Regions from separate parts of the Metabacillus sediminis genome, predicted to be linked through region 1. Evidence: riboswitches for the same ligand, from Rfam matches in the RefSeq annotation. Region 1 holds a riboswitch; each other region holds the start of a gene.
What was found. Region 1 has a riboswitch for S-adenosylmethionine ahead of WCV65_RS06980 (methionine biosynthesis PLP-dependent protein). Riboswitches for the same ligand answer to the same signal wherever they lie in the genome.
Positions count from the first base shown of each region.

Region 1 (5,257 bases):
ACATTTACCACCGTTTCTGTATTTGGAACCGGCAGTCCGCCTGCGGCCAAGCTATTCCCATTGTCATCCCGAAACGATGTCGCAGGGATGGTAGTATTGCCGCCTAAAATCATAAGGGCCGTCACGTTGGCTGCATACCGGGAAGCGATCGGAGCAACATCTGTAACCGTGCTCACATTTACATCCCCGCTTACCGTATTGGAAGCAGAAAGGACGAGTTTAATCAATTCAGCTGGCATCTAAATCCTTCTTTCTTAATGAAGTTTGACAAACTGAATAATAATGGCTGTCCCATCTAGAGGAACATCTCGTGTTTTGAGCGTTAAGAGGCCTTTTTGAACTTCATAATTATGCTCCGGCTGCAGAACAGCATTAATAAAGACATTCAGATAGGAAACATCTTTTGGGTCGAGAATCTCTGTATTGCTGTATGGGAGCAGCGCATCTGCATTTGTGTAATGCAGGCTCTTCCCATTGGAGAGTGCATAGTAAGCAAGAACCTCCGTCTTTCTTGGCAGCCTTTTGCGAATGAAGCCGGAAGCAATCTTAGGAATCATGGTCAGCGGCGGATTCAACCCTTCTCTCCCCCTTCAGCGTTTTTCTATCTGCTGCTATTTTATTTTCCATTGAATAAAAGGGTTCTTACGTCGAACCTGCTGAATAAACTATTCCGGCAAGCAAATGGTATAATTACCCATACAAAAATAATAGAGAGGGCGACGAATGATACATTATTAAGATATATCTTTATTTCAGATCTGGCAGCCAGATGTTCTTGATCCTCACTCGAATAATAGCACCCGCGGCCTTATTCCAAGCAATTCCAAATACATATGCAGCTGGGCTCTGTGATGGTATATGTGACCCAGGATTTCAAGAAGCCATTCATATCTGGAGTAGCCTGTCCCCCAATAAGAGATTTTTTCCTCCATCAGCTCTGCTTCACTGAAGGAATAAAAAGCTTCTTTCAGCGCATTAAAATTCTTATAGAGCTCGGTTCCCGCATTTTCTGCTCTTCTAAATGGATGAGAGAGATAATAGTCCGCCATCTCATCCTTCGAGGCTTCTTCCATAATTAAATAATCCGCGCGGTAGAGAAGGGATAGATGATTCAGCAGTTCACCAAGGGATCTCTTATTTTCTAGATAGCTCCAATTTAAATCACTCTCTTCTGCTAAAATGGCCATTTCTATAATAGAACGATTTGCAACTTCAAGCTGGCTAAAGATGGAATTTAATAGAATTCGTTGATGCATCTCTGTTCACCTGTCGATCTTTTTGGGATTTATTACAATGATCAAAAATTTAGTGCCTGACCCTTAATGCTTTACCGCAGCAGGGGTCAGAGGGATAGGTTCTCGATCCTATCCGCCGCAAGACTTCGCAAGTTTGGTGCCGGAGCTTTAGTCCGGTAAAATTTAAGGGGACTGGCACTGTGCCAGTCCCCACATTCTTCACCGCAGCAGGGGACAAAGACTGTTCTCTGCCAGCCCTTGCCGCAGTATGGTTGAAGCCATATGGTGCCGAAGCTTTACTTCTTTAGCAGAGTAGGGGTCAGACACTTCCATACCCGATTTCACCCTTTTAAGATTATGAATCTAACACCGCCAAAACCGGTTCCACCTTTATCAGAGCGGCAACAACAACACCCGCCCCTTTATCTCCGCCCGCTTCCCTGAACACGCGCGTACTGCAGCGGCTTTGTTTTTGGCAGCAAATCCAGAGCTGACCCAAAGTCCTGAATCAGGTCCTCTGCTTTCTCAAGACCCACACTGACACGGAGCAGTCCGTCTGTAATTCCTCTTGCGTACCGCTCTTCCCTCGGCATTGCTGCATGTGACATTTTAGCCGGATATGAAAGAATCGTTTCTACGGCGCCAAGGCTGACGGCAAAAACCGGAAGCTGAACGTTTTGGACGAGCTTTCGAACGGCATCTTCATCTGACAGTCTGAATGAGAGCACGGCACCCGGTCCGTCTGCCTGATAGCGCTGTACGGAACAGCCGGGGTGGAAGGAAAGACCCGGATAATAAACTTCCTCTACGGCCGGATGCCTTGATAGGAAGGCGGCCAGCTTAAGGGCAGATTCGGTCGATTGCTTTAAACGGACGTGAAGGGTTTTCAACCCCCTTAATACGAGCCAGGAATCCTGTGCTCCAAGTATAGCTCCAAATGAATTTTGCAGTTTGTAAAGCTGGTTTCCCAGTTCTTCGTCATTCACAGCCGCGAGCCCCGCCACGACATCACTGTGGCCTGCCAAAAATTTCGTTGCACTGTGAAGCACAACGTCTACTCCTAAATTGAGCGGACGCTGAAGTGCCGGTGTCAGAAAAGTATTATCCAGAAACGTTAAACAGTTATTAGCTTTCGCAAGTTTAACAATCCCTTGGATATCGGTAATTTTAAGCAGCGGATTAGAGGGTGTTTCTAAATAAATCACTTTTGTATTCGGACGAATTTTAGACGCTACATTGTGCAGATCGGTCATATCCACAAATGTATATTCAATTCCAAACCGGCTCAAAACCTCTGTCACCATCCGGTACGTACCGCCGTAGACATCCTCCGTCACGAGGACATGATCTCCTTTTGATAATAAAAGAAAGGCTGTAGAGATTGCGCTCATACCCGATGAAAATGCAAATCCTCTCGTTCCCCCTTCAAGATCGGCAATTGCTTTTTCAAGTACTTCCCTAGTCGGGTTGCCTGAACGGGCGTAATCATATTTTCCGAACTGATCAAAATCAGACTGATGGAAGGTGGACGATAAGTGGACCGGAACGCTTACCCCTCCTGTTTCTTTATCCGTCTTATGGCTATTGTGCAGCAGCTTCGTCTGGATGGACCAATCAGTATTGCTCAATTTTTTCCTCCTCCTTCACAGCCTGGAATGCCTGATGCAAATCAGCTTTGAGATCTTCTGCGTGCTCGATTCCTACCGAGAAACGCAGAAGCCGATTACAGACACCGTTTGCCGTACGTATTTCTTCTGGTATATCCATATGCGTCTGAGTGGCTGGATACGTCATCAAACTCTCAACCCCGCCAAGACTTTCTGCGAACGTAATCGTCTTCAAATTTTTCAGGAATGGATTCACCCATTCCTCTTTCGCGACCCGGAACGACAGCATGCCCCCTCTTCCCGGATACAGTACATCACTTACTTCCGGGACTTCTTCTAAAAATTCGGCTATATCAGCTGCATTCTGTTCATGCTGCCTCATCCGAAGTGCCAGTGTTTTTAATCCCCGGATTAAAAGCCATGAATCAAACGGAGCGAGAACGGCGCCGATTGCATTGTGATGGGAAGCAAGCTCCGCACAAAGTTCCTTACCTTTTGCCACAACGATTCCAGCAAGGAGATCATTATGTCCTCCGAGATATTTAGTTGCACTGTGAATGACGATATCAGCTCCGCTCTTTAATGGCTGCTGGATGACAGGAGTATAGAATGTATTATCCACAATCAGCAGCAGGCCGTGGCGCTTCGCTACTTCTGCAACTGCTGCAATATCCACCTCCTGCATAAGCGGATTCGTTGGAGTTTCCAGAAAGATCGCCTTCGTATTCGGAAGGATCCTAGCCTCTGTACTCACAGGATCTGCAAATGAATCATATTGGAATGTCAGTCCATACTTACGCCATTCCTGTTCAAACAGCCTGTAGGTTCCTCCGTAAATATCGGATGAGGCAATAATGTCATCTCCGGTTTTAAATAGCGCCATAATGGTCTGAATGGCTCCCATCCCTGAGCTGAAGGCAAACCCCTGATCTCCGCCTTCTAAGTCCGCCAAAGCCTTTTCAGCGATGGCACGTGTCGGATTGCCGGTTCGTATGTAATCAAAACCGGTCGATTCCCCGATTCCTGAATGACGGTAAGCTGTCGTTAAATAAATGGGAGGATTAACGGCGCCTGTCGTCTGTTCACTTCGGTTGCCGATTTGGGCTAAGATCGTTTCTGTATGTTTTGTCATTTTACACCCTCGCTTATGCAGATTAAGAATACAAAAAAGCCTTCCCCTAAAATAAGAAGAAGGCTTGTCGCTTAACAGTTCTTCTTCTCATCTCCCAAGCTCGCTTGCTGGATTTAGCACCTTGGCACGCCTAGAGCGTTCTGCCGGTTGCTGAGGTTTCGCAGGGCCAGTCCCTCCACCTCTCTGGATAAGAATAAATCGTAAGGAATATTATGAATTTTTTATAACTTTAACGCAATTTTATAAATTTTACAAGTGATTCATGTAAACTTTCCCTGATTTTCCGGAAAAGCATTTTTTTAAAAATCATGATAAAATAAGTGGAAGCGAATACAAAAACCAAAAGCGGAGGCGCCTTGCTCAGCCCCGACAAGCATAAGACAATCAGCCGGAGAAAGGCGTTTTTTCCTTTCGTAGGTTGAGTGGCTTATGACCTCGAGGGGCTAGGCGCCGGAGCTAGACGCAAAAACAAAGTAGAAACAACTTATCCATCACATTCCAAAAGCGGAGGCTCCTCAAGGAAGGATGTTCTGCTAAATGCGCGGCGTCCTGCCGCAACGCAGAACTGACCGGCCTCCTGCCGGCCCCCGACAAGCATAAGACAATCAGCCGTGGGAAAGACGTGGGAACTGACCCGCATCCTGCGGGCCCGGAGGTTGAGTGGCATATGACCTCGAGGGGCTAGGCGCCGGAGCTAGATACAAAAACTAAGTACAAACCTTACTTAATTCATCTGGAGGACTTATCTGTGGAGAAGCAAACTGGAGTTGTCAAAGAAGCTTCCTTTTTTTCAGGCGCATTGAACGAAGATCTGACTGTCCTTACATATTTGCCAAAAAGCTATTCCCCTCTGTATAAGTACAGTCTGCTGATTGCGCAGGATGGGCAGGATTATTTCAGGCTTGGGAGGATTGCCCGCCAGTATGAATCCCTGCTTGAGAACGGCGGACTGGAGAATGTAATCATTGTCGGCATTCCATACAAGAATGTACAGGACCGCCGGACAAAATACCATCCCGACGGTGAGAAATTCCCTGCTTATAAACGGTTTCTTGCCCATGAGCTTGTCCCGTTTCTGGACAGGGAGTTCCCAACATATCAGGTTGGACAGGGACGCGCACTCATTGGTGATTCGCTCGCCGCAACAGTCGGATTCATGACAGCACTCGACTATCCGAGTATTTTTGGTAAAATCATTATGCAGTCCCCTTATGTTGACGAAAAGGTCCTAAATGCTGTCATGCAATACGATGCAGAGCCGAATTTGACTATCTATCATCAGA
Region 1 is NZ_CP147407.1:1,315,992-1,321,248, reverse strand. It holds gene WCV65_RS07000 (DUF4183 domain-containing protein) at 1-239, opposite strand, end outside; gene WCV65_RS06995 (DUF4183 domain-containing protein) at 255-575, opposite strand; gene WCV65_RS06990 (DinB family protein) at 783-1,256, opposite strand; gene metC (cystathionine beta-lyase) at 1,658-2,863, opposite strand; gene WCV65_RS06980 (methionine biosynthesis PLP-dependent protein) at 2,850-3,974, opposite strand; SAM riboswitch class I at 4,059-4,168, opposite strand; gene WCV65_RS06975 (esterase family protein) at 4,723-5,257, shown strand, end outside.

Region 2 (5,257 bases), 1.1 Mb from region 1:
CACTGCTTCCGCGTGGCCGGTTGTTTGTGCTTTTACTTCTTCATAGGTCGGGTTTTCTTTATGGCCGCCTGTATAGCCGGATACAATGCCGTGAATGCCTGGAAGCTCGTCGAATGGTTTCACCATGCACCAAAAGCAGCCTCCTGCGAATGTAGCCGTTTCTAATTGTGTGGTTGTCATGTTGGTTCCTCCTTATAAATCCTTACTAAAGTATAAAACGGATTAGATACGGGTGTATAGTTTATCGAACTGCGGTCCTCTTTCTTTCCACAATCGGCATGACTGTTTTAGAAAAACGCTCCATTTCTTCAAGCTGCGGCGAAAATTGGAGCAGCAGCAAATCAAGACCTGCCTCTTCAAACTGGATGATCCGCTCTGCAATCTGTTCCGGTGTCCCGACGAGATTCGGGCGCAGTCCCCGGTTTGACACCGAATAATCCTGAAGCTGGATTTGCTGTTCAAGCTGGGATTTGCTTGTGAAATCTTTAAAGCCTGCGTAAGCAGAGGACTCTTTTACATCGGTTATGCGAGCGAGCTCTTCTGCCGCCTCTTCCTCCGAATCCCTGCATATCACGTATGCGGCCATTCCAAAGGAGGCGAATGGATTTTCATTCACGGTTTCTCTTAAACGAACCATTTCTTCGATTTTTGAACGGACTTCATCCACCGTTCCCCCGTGCATCACATAAGCGTCGCAATAGCGGGCAATCGTCTCTTTTCCGCGCGGACTTTCGCCTCCTGCATACAGGATCGGATTCGGTCTTTGAACTGGTTTCGGGAAAAGCTTTGCTTCTTTGTATTCATAATGCCTTCCTTTATGGGAGAATGAGTCTTCCATCCAAAGCCCTTTCAGAACCTCAACAAACTCCTCTGTCCGGCTGTAGCGCTCATCATGCTCGGTAAAAATACCTCCGTACTGTCTCGCTTCTTCTTCCCACCAGGCGGAGACGACATTTAACGTAAACCGGCCATTGCTCATCTGATCTAGGTTGGCCGCCATCTTGGCCGCCACTGCGGGGTTATGAAAGCCCGGTCTGATAGCCGTCATAATTTCAATTTTATCAGTGACTGCGGCAAGTCCTGCTGCCGTTGTCCACGCTTCAAGCGAATCGTATTCCGGGCCTTTAATATCGTTTAAATAAAGCTCTGCGATCAAAGTTGTGCTATAGCCCCATTTCTCACCTGACTGAATGACCTTTTTTGCATAGTCAAAAGTGGGAGGCATCTTTTCATCCTGAACATTTCTGAGCCAGCCCCCAAAAAGGGGAAGCCAAAATCCGTATTTCATCCCATTCACACCTTTCCTAGCACGGGCATACATACCCCTGATTGAATTTATTTTTCATTTGCTGTACAGAAGGTGCGCGGTCTTCAGCTGAAAATACAGCTTCTGTTATATGTGTGGAGGTTTCACCGAAGAGCACCGAAGCCATTTCGGAATCGGACAGGTGTCCATGAAAAGTACCGGGACGTTCCTGCTTAACCTTTAGATAGTCATCTAAATATACCCATTTTGAATAGTCCAATACTGGATATTGGGCTTCTCCTTTTAACCCGGTCACTTCGTTATAAGCGAGAAGAGGCAGGTTAACTCCCGAGAAAATCGGAAGTCCGATCCACTTCCAAACTCGTGTATTCACATCCAGTAATTTATATGTGTCATCCCGTTTGTCATATACGAATTCTGTCTCCGCAATTCCGTAATACCCTTGCGCTTTTAATATTTCAGCACCGTATGAGACAAACCGGCCGCCTTCAGCAGACTCAACAAGACAGCCCGTTCCGAAGTTCAAAGGATATTGCTCAAGCTTTCTGCCGGTGAACTGGCCTTTTATTTCCCCGTCCATACTCGTATAGGTGCAGAGAGAATAAAAGTCTGAAAGAGAGCTGCTGATTATATCCTGGATTACAACCTCATGGCTGGCTGTTCTAGCCAGGATGGCGGTGAGCTCCTCCGTACTGTTCGCGGTAAAAGCCTTCGTCTGAAAAGCTTCATAAAAACTGCGCTGTTCCACAGGTTTTACGATGCATGGAAAAGGAAGGTCATCCGGGTATTCACCCGAAAACTCTTCCGGATACCAGGTTGCAGGGATTGGAATGTTTAATGAAGCGGCTTTTTTATAAAGCTTCCGTTTATTTAAAAGAGATTCAACGTTGTCCCACTCCGCGAACGGGAATAAGAAATACTTTTCAAGCTCGGTCCGGTGTTTACTGACGAGCAGCACCCATTCATCATTGCACGGAAACAATACACCCTTTAGAGGGAGATTCCGTCCGATTTCCATCAGCAGACTGATAAATTCCGCCTCTTCAGTAAATGGATTAGGACATAAAGCAGTGGTATGAACATATTTAGATTGAAGCCCGACCGCCCGTCCATCTCTGTCCAGCGCGACAATGGGAATACCTTCTTTTCCCAGAGCCCGGGAAATAGCCAACCCTGTGATATGGGAGTTGAAAATAATAGCAGGATGCTTGTCTTCCGGAAGTGTCTTTAACTGGTTCCATAATTCTGTTCCTTTTATAAGAAAATCTGTCAATCTACCCATCTCCTTATGTCATAAAAACCGCAAAAAACCCCTCTTCATGAGCAGAAGAGGGGTGGAACAATCTGAAAAGCAGACCGGCTCTTCTCTCATCTTTCAAACACATGAATGTGTCTGCAGGAATTAGCACGGTTTCACAAAAATCGTGATCCGTTGCCGAGGCTTCGCAGGGCCATGTCCCTCCGCCTCTCTGGATAAGAGTTATTAGAATTAAATTGATCATATGTTCGTTTGATATATTTGTCAAGGACTGGGCTTCTGGAAACTTTGGAGGCAAAAATGTCGAGGGAAGGCGGAAACGATTATTTCCTGGAAAATAATTTAGTCGAAATTGTCATTTTGAAGGGAATTAACCATGCAGAATGCTAAACAATATAAAATCCTTTTCTCCTCAAAAGTGGTTTATGTTTTAAAAGAGGGGGGTAGGACTTATATAACATGATTATGGATAAATATACCTTGGTAATTATCGGAATTTCAATATTATGTTAGTTCTATAATCACATTTTTTCTAAAATATAAATAGTTGTTTGAAAAGATGAAAAGATATGAGTTAGTATAAATTTATCTGATTTTTACAAAACAAGGAATTTATTTGAATCAAAAGAGTAAGGTGTGGTTGGATGAGTGCAAATTTACTGAATTTTTATTCTCAATTAATAGCAGATAAAGAAATTTATGGAAGAAAGCAGCAACAGGCGGATAATGAGGATAAAGTTTGGGACTATGTTGCTTGTCCTTACCCTCAAGGTCACATTGGGGATAATACAAATGTATTCTTTAATCATAATCAAATTAACAAAGTTTTTTTTAAAGGACTGGAAACAAAAGGCGAAAAGGCATTGAGAAAACAACTAAAAGAGATTTTCAGCGATAAAAAATGAAGAGTTGGATGCATTGGTTTACAGAACCTTATGCCATAGCAGCATCAGAAATAAGGTATCTGGTTAACAGAAACAAAGAGTCTGATGTACATAAAGAAAAGTACCGAATTAACCAGCTTATTCTTTTTAACATAATATTTATGCTTATGTACTCTATTTTCTTTTTAGGTTCAATTACTTATATTATTCTATCATTTTTTGTGGCTTGGTATGGTTTTTTAGTTCTAGTGATCACGATTCCAATGATGGTTTTAGCAAAAGCTGTACAGAAGAAAAGATATTTATCGCGTAGAGATGCTTTTATAAAAGACGATCCTAATTTAATAAACCATCGGTAGAGGCTCATTGGCCATTCATATAATCTAAGAAAGTAGAAAGGAATTTACATCGTGAAATACTTATCTTTTTTAATGATTTTATGTTTTTTTCTGGTAGGCTGCAGTGATAAGGAAAACAGTCAGAAAGAATTATCTAAAGAGGAAAAACAAAAGATTATACTAACCTATGTGAATGAATCAACCCAAAAAGTTTCGGATTACGAAGTAGAGGCTTTCAACTCGCTTTCTTCAGTTTCTGGAGACAACTATTCTGATGACAAGACTCTTCTTGCAGAGTTAGTGAATAATACAATGCCGGCATACGAAAAAGCTGTAAAGGAAGCAAAAAGTATTAAACCAGAAATTAAGGAACTGGATAGTCCTGCAAAAAAAATGGTTACAGCAACAGAAACTTTTTATAGTGCACTTGAACTTGAAAAAGAAGCTTTAGAAAAAAGTGATGAAGAAATAATGCAGAAATCAAACCAAAAGATGCTGGAGTATCAGAAGCTCATTAAGGAATATCATGCAGAAATGAAACAGATCACTAAAAAATACAATGTAGATTATGATCCTACAAACGATTAATGGTTAGAGTCTCTCTACTAAACACTTGAATGTCTAAGTGTTCTATTTTAGATTGCTCATGCTTGTCTTTTTTGAAGTTCGATATCGGTATTCATAAGAAGCTAAGTTACAGCATCAAGTTGATTTGAGCCGGAGCAGCGGGCACAGATGAGATCCTGTAAGCGAAAATCCGCCCGCCCGAAGATAAGTGAACATCTGCAGAGGAAAACAACAGGTATGTTAAATGGAGAATGTAAAAAAGTAAAAGCACAAGCGAGAGCTTGTGCTTAAAGTTTTTCAGCGAGAAATTCCTGAACCTGTTCAGGTGTCTTGGCATTCGCACTGTGAAGGTGGCCAAGCTTTTCACCGTTTTTAAAAATCAGGATGCTTGGAATCCCCATTACCTGATACTGCTCGGCAATCTCAGGAAATTCGTCTTTATTAATTTCAAACCATTGGTATTCTTTGTATTCTTCGATGATTTCATCGATGAAGAAATTCATTCGGGTGCAATCAGGACACCAATCTGCGAAGAATTTAATTAAGACTTCCTTATCTGTTGAAATAAGCTGCTGAAACTGCTCGGATGATGTAATTTTTTCCATGTGAAAATCCCTCCTGTCTTTATTTTAATACAAACTGCGTCATTTAACGACTAATTCGCTATGCATAAAAAAATAATGCGATACGAATCTTTTGAGATAAAAACAGGGTCATCTATAACAAAAATGCCGGAAGGTGATAAAATGGTGAGAGTGATTAAAAAATGACTGCACCTGAAAGATTGAGGGGGAAATAAATAATGAAAATTAAACTTGGCCTCGTATACGGAGGGAAATCCGCAGAACATCAAGTTTCTCTGCAAACAGCTCTTGCTGTAATCAAGGCGCTTGATCTCAGCAAATTTGATATACATCCTATTTATATTACGGAAAAGGGCGAA
Region 2 is NZ_CP147407.1:256,308-261,564, forward strand. It holds gene msrA (peptide-methionine (S)-S-oxide reductase MsrA) at 1-180, opposite strand, end outside; gene WCV65_RS01470 (LLM class flavin-dependent oxidoreductase) at 242-1,288, opposite strand; gene WCV65_RS01475 (hypothetical protein) at 1,305-2,540, opposite strand; SAM riboswitch class I at 2,633-2,747, opposite strand; gene WCV65_RS01480 (DUF4176 domain-containing protein) at 3,170-3,430, shown strand; gene WCV65_RS01485 (hypothetical protein) at 3,439-3,768, shown strand; gene WCV65_RS01490 (hypothetical protein) at 3,820-4,335, shown strand; gene WCV65_RS01495 (thioredoxin family protein) at 4,602-4,919, opposite strand; gene WCV65_RS01500 (D-alanine--D-alanine ligase) at 5,117-5,257, shown strand, end outside.
Region 2: linked by a shared signal. The riboswitch ahead of WCV65_RS01475 (hypothetical protein) and the one ahead of WCV65_RS06980 (methionine biosynthesis PLP-dependent protein) in region 1 are both predicted to bind S-adenosylmethionine.

Region 3 (5,257 bases), 2.0 Mb from region 1:
CCGGATGAATAATTAAGCTTTTGGCATCCCCAACATTCGCCACATGCGACCATAACTTCGTATGATTGATAATGGCTTTCCCTTCCTCCAAGCCTCCATCTATTCCAAATACAATAACTGCACCGGCTCCTTTTGGCAAATATCGATCTGCAAGGTTTTTTGATGGATGTTCTTCAAGCTCCGGGTATAATACCCACTTAACTGCGGGATGGTTTTGAAGGTAGGAAACGATTTTCCTTGTATTTGCAATGTGTTCCTTCATCCTGACATGCAGCGTCTCTAATCCCAATGTAAATTGAAAGGCATTGTACGGACTTAATGCCGGACCTAAATCTCTCAGAAGCTGAACCCTTGCCTTTACGATATAAGCGAGTTCGCCGAGGGCTTCAGCAAAAACGATATTATGATAGCTTGGGTCAGGAGTAACGAAGGCTGGAAATTTGCCTGTAGACCAGTCAAACTTGCCGCCATCCACGATAATGCCCCCTAATGTCGTTCCATTGCCAAGCAGCCATTTTGTAGCCGAATGAACCACAATGTCCGCTCCATAGTCAATGGGTTTGAAAAGGTATGGTGTAGCAAAGGTATTATCAATGATTAAAGGAATTCCCGCTTCATGAGCAATTTCAGATACCGATGCAACATCAAGAACCTGAAGGCTGGGATTTCCGATTATTTCACCAAAGATCGCCTTCGTTTTTTGAGTGATTGCCTTCTTAAAATTCTCAGGATCGGATGCATCGGCAAAAACTGTTTTGATGCCGTATCTCGGCAACGTATTTGCAAATAAATTATAGGTTCCGCCGTAAAGATTGGAAGCCGCGACAATTTCATCTCCAGCTTCTGCAATATTTAGTATCGCGAGGGTAATGGCTGCCATTCCGCTTGAAACAGCTAGAGCACCTGCCCCGCCTTCAAGCTGCGCCACCCTTTCTTCTAGCACTGAAACGGTAGGATTATGTATCCTCGTATAAATGTACCCTGGCTCTTTTAAAGCAAAAAGATCAGCTGCATGATCCGTGTCTTTAAACAAATACGCATTTGACTGATAAATAGGTACAGCTCTTGCTCCTGTAATCGGGTCTTCCTTAAGTCCTCCATGTACGGCCAGCGTTTCCGGTCTGAATCCATTTTCACTCATTCGATCTCCCCCTGTTTTCATAATAAAAACCCCTTCCGAAGAAGAGGTCTTTGTCCGCTCTTCTCATCTGCCAGAAGGTAACCCTCTGCTGGAATTAGCACCGTATCTAAATAGACCGGTTGCTGCGTTATTATCGGGCCAGTACCCTCCAACGCTCTTGATAAGATATTTGTTTGAATTTTCTTAATATTAACCTCTTTTTCTGTTGTTGGCAACTATTTACTAAAAAATATTTGCCGGCCATTTTATTTCCCGAGAAATATGCTGAATGAGAGGTAAATAAACAGAATGAGCTCGAAAAAAGATCCGCCTAATACTATTTATCGAAATGATAACTTTTTATCATCTCTAAAAAAATGAAAAACGCCGCATTAAGCGCCGTCTTTTTGAAGCAATCTATACAAAAATTCAACAGATTGAAATGCATATTGTTTCGATTTAATATGTCCATCCTCAAAAATCAGCAAGCATGGAACACTCTCAACTTCCCATTTTCCTGCATAACCCGGTAAATAATTTAGATTCGCCATATAAATGTCCGTTTCCGGCAATGCCCCATCCACTACTGTAAGCATACGCTTTGCAAGCTGGCATGTTCCGCAGAAGGGAGTATAGAGATACAAAATAAACCGTCCCTTATCCATCCTCCCGGAAATCTGCTTATCATTTATTTCAATCATAATAAAACCAGAACTCCTTGCTATAAAAATTTCGCTTGGACGTCAATATTCGCTCCAAGCAATACGGAGGCGATATGGTGCTCTGGAGCTGCAGCAACTTCCTTATACATTTTATCAATATACAGATGCGAAGCTTCAGGAAACTCTCTGATGAACTGCTTTCGAAGCTTCTCTCCCGCTTCATCTGTATCGACTAGCACATAGACATCATTTTCAAAATATTCATCAATAAGTTCGTCCATTCTTGTGAGACTAATTGTGCCATTTGTGCAAATAATTTTGACCGGCTCATTAATGACTTCCTGAATTTTCATCTTATCTGATCTGCCTTCAACAATAATGATTTTAGGAGCCTCTGACATGACCATCACATCACCTGTTCATTTTGTCTTTCTAAAGTTTATTCTCTTTTCAATCCAATGTTTCCTGCAGAAGCAGTCTGGAATGAAAAGCAGATAAGGCAGTGGACGGCTCCACTGCCTTATCATTAACACCAGCCGTTTTCGTCGTCACAATCAACATACTTTTCATCTGGTTTATCCGGCACGTCAGCCATCTGATAAAAACGGTCTTCATTGGCTTCGAATCCGTTCTTTAACTCAAATTTGCTGCCGCCTTCCCCATTAGTCATTGTCCCGATCGGCTGGTTGTCCAAAAAAAGATTCATCTGTCCATTTACAAACTTGCCCGTTATATGATCCGTAACGTCGATCCGTTGTTTTTTAAGCGTCAAGTCAAGCCCTCCTTTTTCCTTAGGATGACCCAACTTGATTTATAAAACGCTGGATAAATTAGTCTTCGTTGGTCATTTCTGTGTATTGTTCTGCCGTCATCAAGTTCTCGATTTCACTTGAATCAGAGGGCTCAATCACGATCATCCACGCTTTTTCGTATGGAGATTCATTTACATATTCAGGATTGTCATCCAAGTCTTCATTCACTTCCACAACTTTACCGCTGATTGGTGCATAAAGCTCAGAAACAGTTTTAACAGATTCAACAGAACCAAACGGCTCATCTGCTTTAATTTCAGTTCCCGCTTCAGGAAGCTCAACGAAAACAATATCTCCAAGCTCTGACTGTGCAAAATGTGTAATTCCTACTCGTACTTTATCGCCTTCAACTTTTACCCACTCATGTTCTTCAGAATAACGAAGTTCGTTTGGTGTATTCATTTTATTCCCTCCAAAGTTCTATTGTTTATGGAAAAGACAGAGTCTCTTCTTACGTCCACATTTGCTCAAAGTCATTTTCTTTAAAACCCACAGTGACCTTGCTTCCGCTCGCTGTAATCGGTCTTTTAATGAGCATTCCATCTGAAGATAAAACGGTTAGCATTTCGTCTTCACTCATGCTGCTCAAACGGTCTTTCAAGCCTAACTCACGGTATTTCTGACCGCTCGTATTAAAAAACTTCTTCAGCTCCAAACCGCTCTTGGAATAAAGATCCTTTAATGCATCTTTACTAGGGGGGTTTTCCGCAATATGTATTACATTTAGTTCATGGCCCTGCTCTTCCAGCCATTTCTTCGCTTTCCGGCATGTACCGCATTTAGGATACCAGTAAAAGTCCAATGTAATCCTCCTTATTGTACCATGCAGCCTGCCAATTATGTTGAAATAAACGCTCATCATTAAGCAAGGCTGCCTAAAAAGTTATAGCCCTATTTTACTCACCTTTGCCGTTCGTTTGCAAGGAAGAGCATTATCGACCGATATACAAGCTCAACTCGCTCGTTCATTTACTCTATGAGCTCATGCATTCATATTTATCAAAGTCATCAAAAAAAAGCATGCAAGCCGGCCGGGCTGCATGCTCTCTTCTGTAAAAAAATTAGTTTACATAGCGATTCGCATCAATAATTGCTGCTGCGATTTCACGTTTTTTTGCAATGACGTTAATCGGTGTATAGCGGGTAAATTTGCGCAATGCGGAAATCATCATGCGAAGGGAATCACCTGTTTCAATAGCTACCAGGGATTCTTTAGCATGTGCTTCAATTTCGTTAAATGCCTCTTGGCAATAAACTTGTGTATAAAGAAGCTTTTGGCTGTTTTTAGCTTCTCCAGAAGCAGCGATTGCTTTCTCGGTACGGAGGATCGCAGACTCCATTGCATAAATATTGCTTACAATATCAGCAATATTCACAAGAATCTCCTGCTCTTTTTGCAGTTCCTGTCCGTACTTTTGTGCAGCTAAACCAGCAATCATAATCCCGATTTTTTTCGCATTTTTAAGCAAATGCTTCTCTTGCTCAAGCGTGCCTTCACCCACTTCTTCCGGCATAAGCATCATTAGCTCTTCCTGCAGGGCCTGTGCTTTTTGAAGAAGAGGGAGCTCGCCTTTCATGGCTTTACGAAGGAATGTTCCTGGCACGAGAAGACGGTTAATTTCATTCGTTCCTTCAAAGATCCGGTTAATACGGGAATCACGGTAAGCTCTTTCTACTTCATATTCCTGCATGAAACCGTAGCCGCCGTGAATTTGTACACCTTCATCTGCTACATAATCAAGTGTTTCAGATCCCAAAACTTTATTTAATGAACACTCAATCGCATATTCAGCAATTGAGGCAGCGACAGCACGGCCGTCCTTTGTCTCTTCTTCGGAAAGCAAGCTCATTCTTTCTTCAAAAAGACCTACCGTACGGTATACAGAGCTTTCCATTGCGTATGTTTTGGAAGCCATGTTCGCAAGCTTCTCTTGAATGAGCGAGAATTTTGAAATTGGTGTTTTAAACTGCTGGCGCTGGTTCGCGTATTGGACGGAAACGTCGATGACCCGTTTTGAGCCGCCAATTGTCCCAACAGCAAGCTTGTAGCGGCCAATATTTAGAATGTTAAAGGCGATTACGTGGCCCTTTCCAAGCTCTCCAAGAAGGTTTTCCTTTGGCACCATGGCATCTTCAAGAATCAGTGTACGTGTAGAAGAACCTTTGATTCCCATTTTCTTCTCTTCAGGCCCAGTTGAAACTCCCGGGAATTTTTTTTCAACGATAAACGCGGAGAAATGTTCGCCGTCAACTTTTGCATACACAACAAACACATCAGCAAAAGCGGAATTTGTGATCCATTGTTTTTCACCGTTCAATACATAATGAGTACCTTCTGCATTCAGCCTTGCAGTTGTTCTTGCTCCAAGTGCATCTGAACCGGAACCAGGCTCTGTCAAAGCATATGCAGCTAGTCTCTCACCAACGGCTAAGTCGGGAAGATACTGCTTTTTCTGTTCTTCATTACCGAAAAGAACGATTGGCAGAGACCCAATTCCTACGTGAGCTCCGAAGGAAAGCGCAAAGCTTCCTGCACGGGAGAATTTCTCTGTAATAAGAGCTGAGCTGATTTTATCGAGCCCAAGTCCGCCGTATTCTTCAGGTACGTCCGCACCTAGCAGCCCGAGTTCTCCTGCTTGCTTTAATAGCTTAACGGATTTATC
Region 3 is NZ_CP147407.1:3,352,795-3,358,051, forward strand. It holds gene WCV65_RS17535 (O-acetylhomoserine aminocarboxypropyltransferase/cysteine synthase family protein) at 1-1,141, opposite strand, end outside; SAM riboswitch class I at 1,202-1,308, opposite strand; gene WCV65_RS17540 (thioredoxin family protein) at 1,513-1,821, opposite strand; gene WCV65_RS17545 (toprim domain-containing protein) at 1,842-2,183, opposite strand; gene WCV65_RS17550 (YusG family protein) at 2,309-2,554, opposite strand; gene gcvH (glycine cleavage system protein GcvH) at 2,613-2,996, opposite strand; gene WCV65_RS17560 (arsenate reductase family protein) at 3,046-3,402, opposite strand; gene WCV65_RS17565 (acyl-CoA dehydrogenase family protein) at 3,656-5,257, opposite strand, start outside.
Region 3: linked by a shared signal. The riboswitch ahead of WCV65_RS17535 (O-acetylhomoserine aminocarboxypropyltransferase/cysteine synthase family protein) and the one ahead of WCV65_RS06980 (methionine biosynthesis PLP-dependent protein) in region 1 are both predicted to bind S-adenosylmethionine.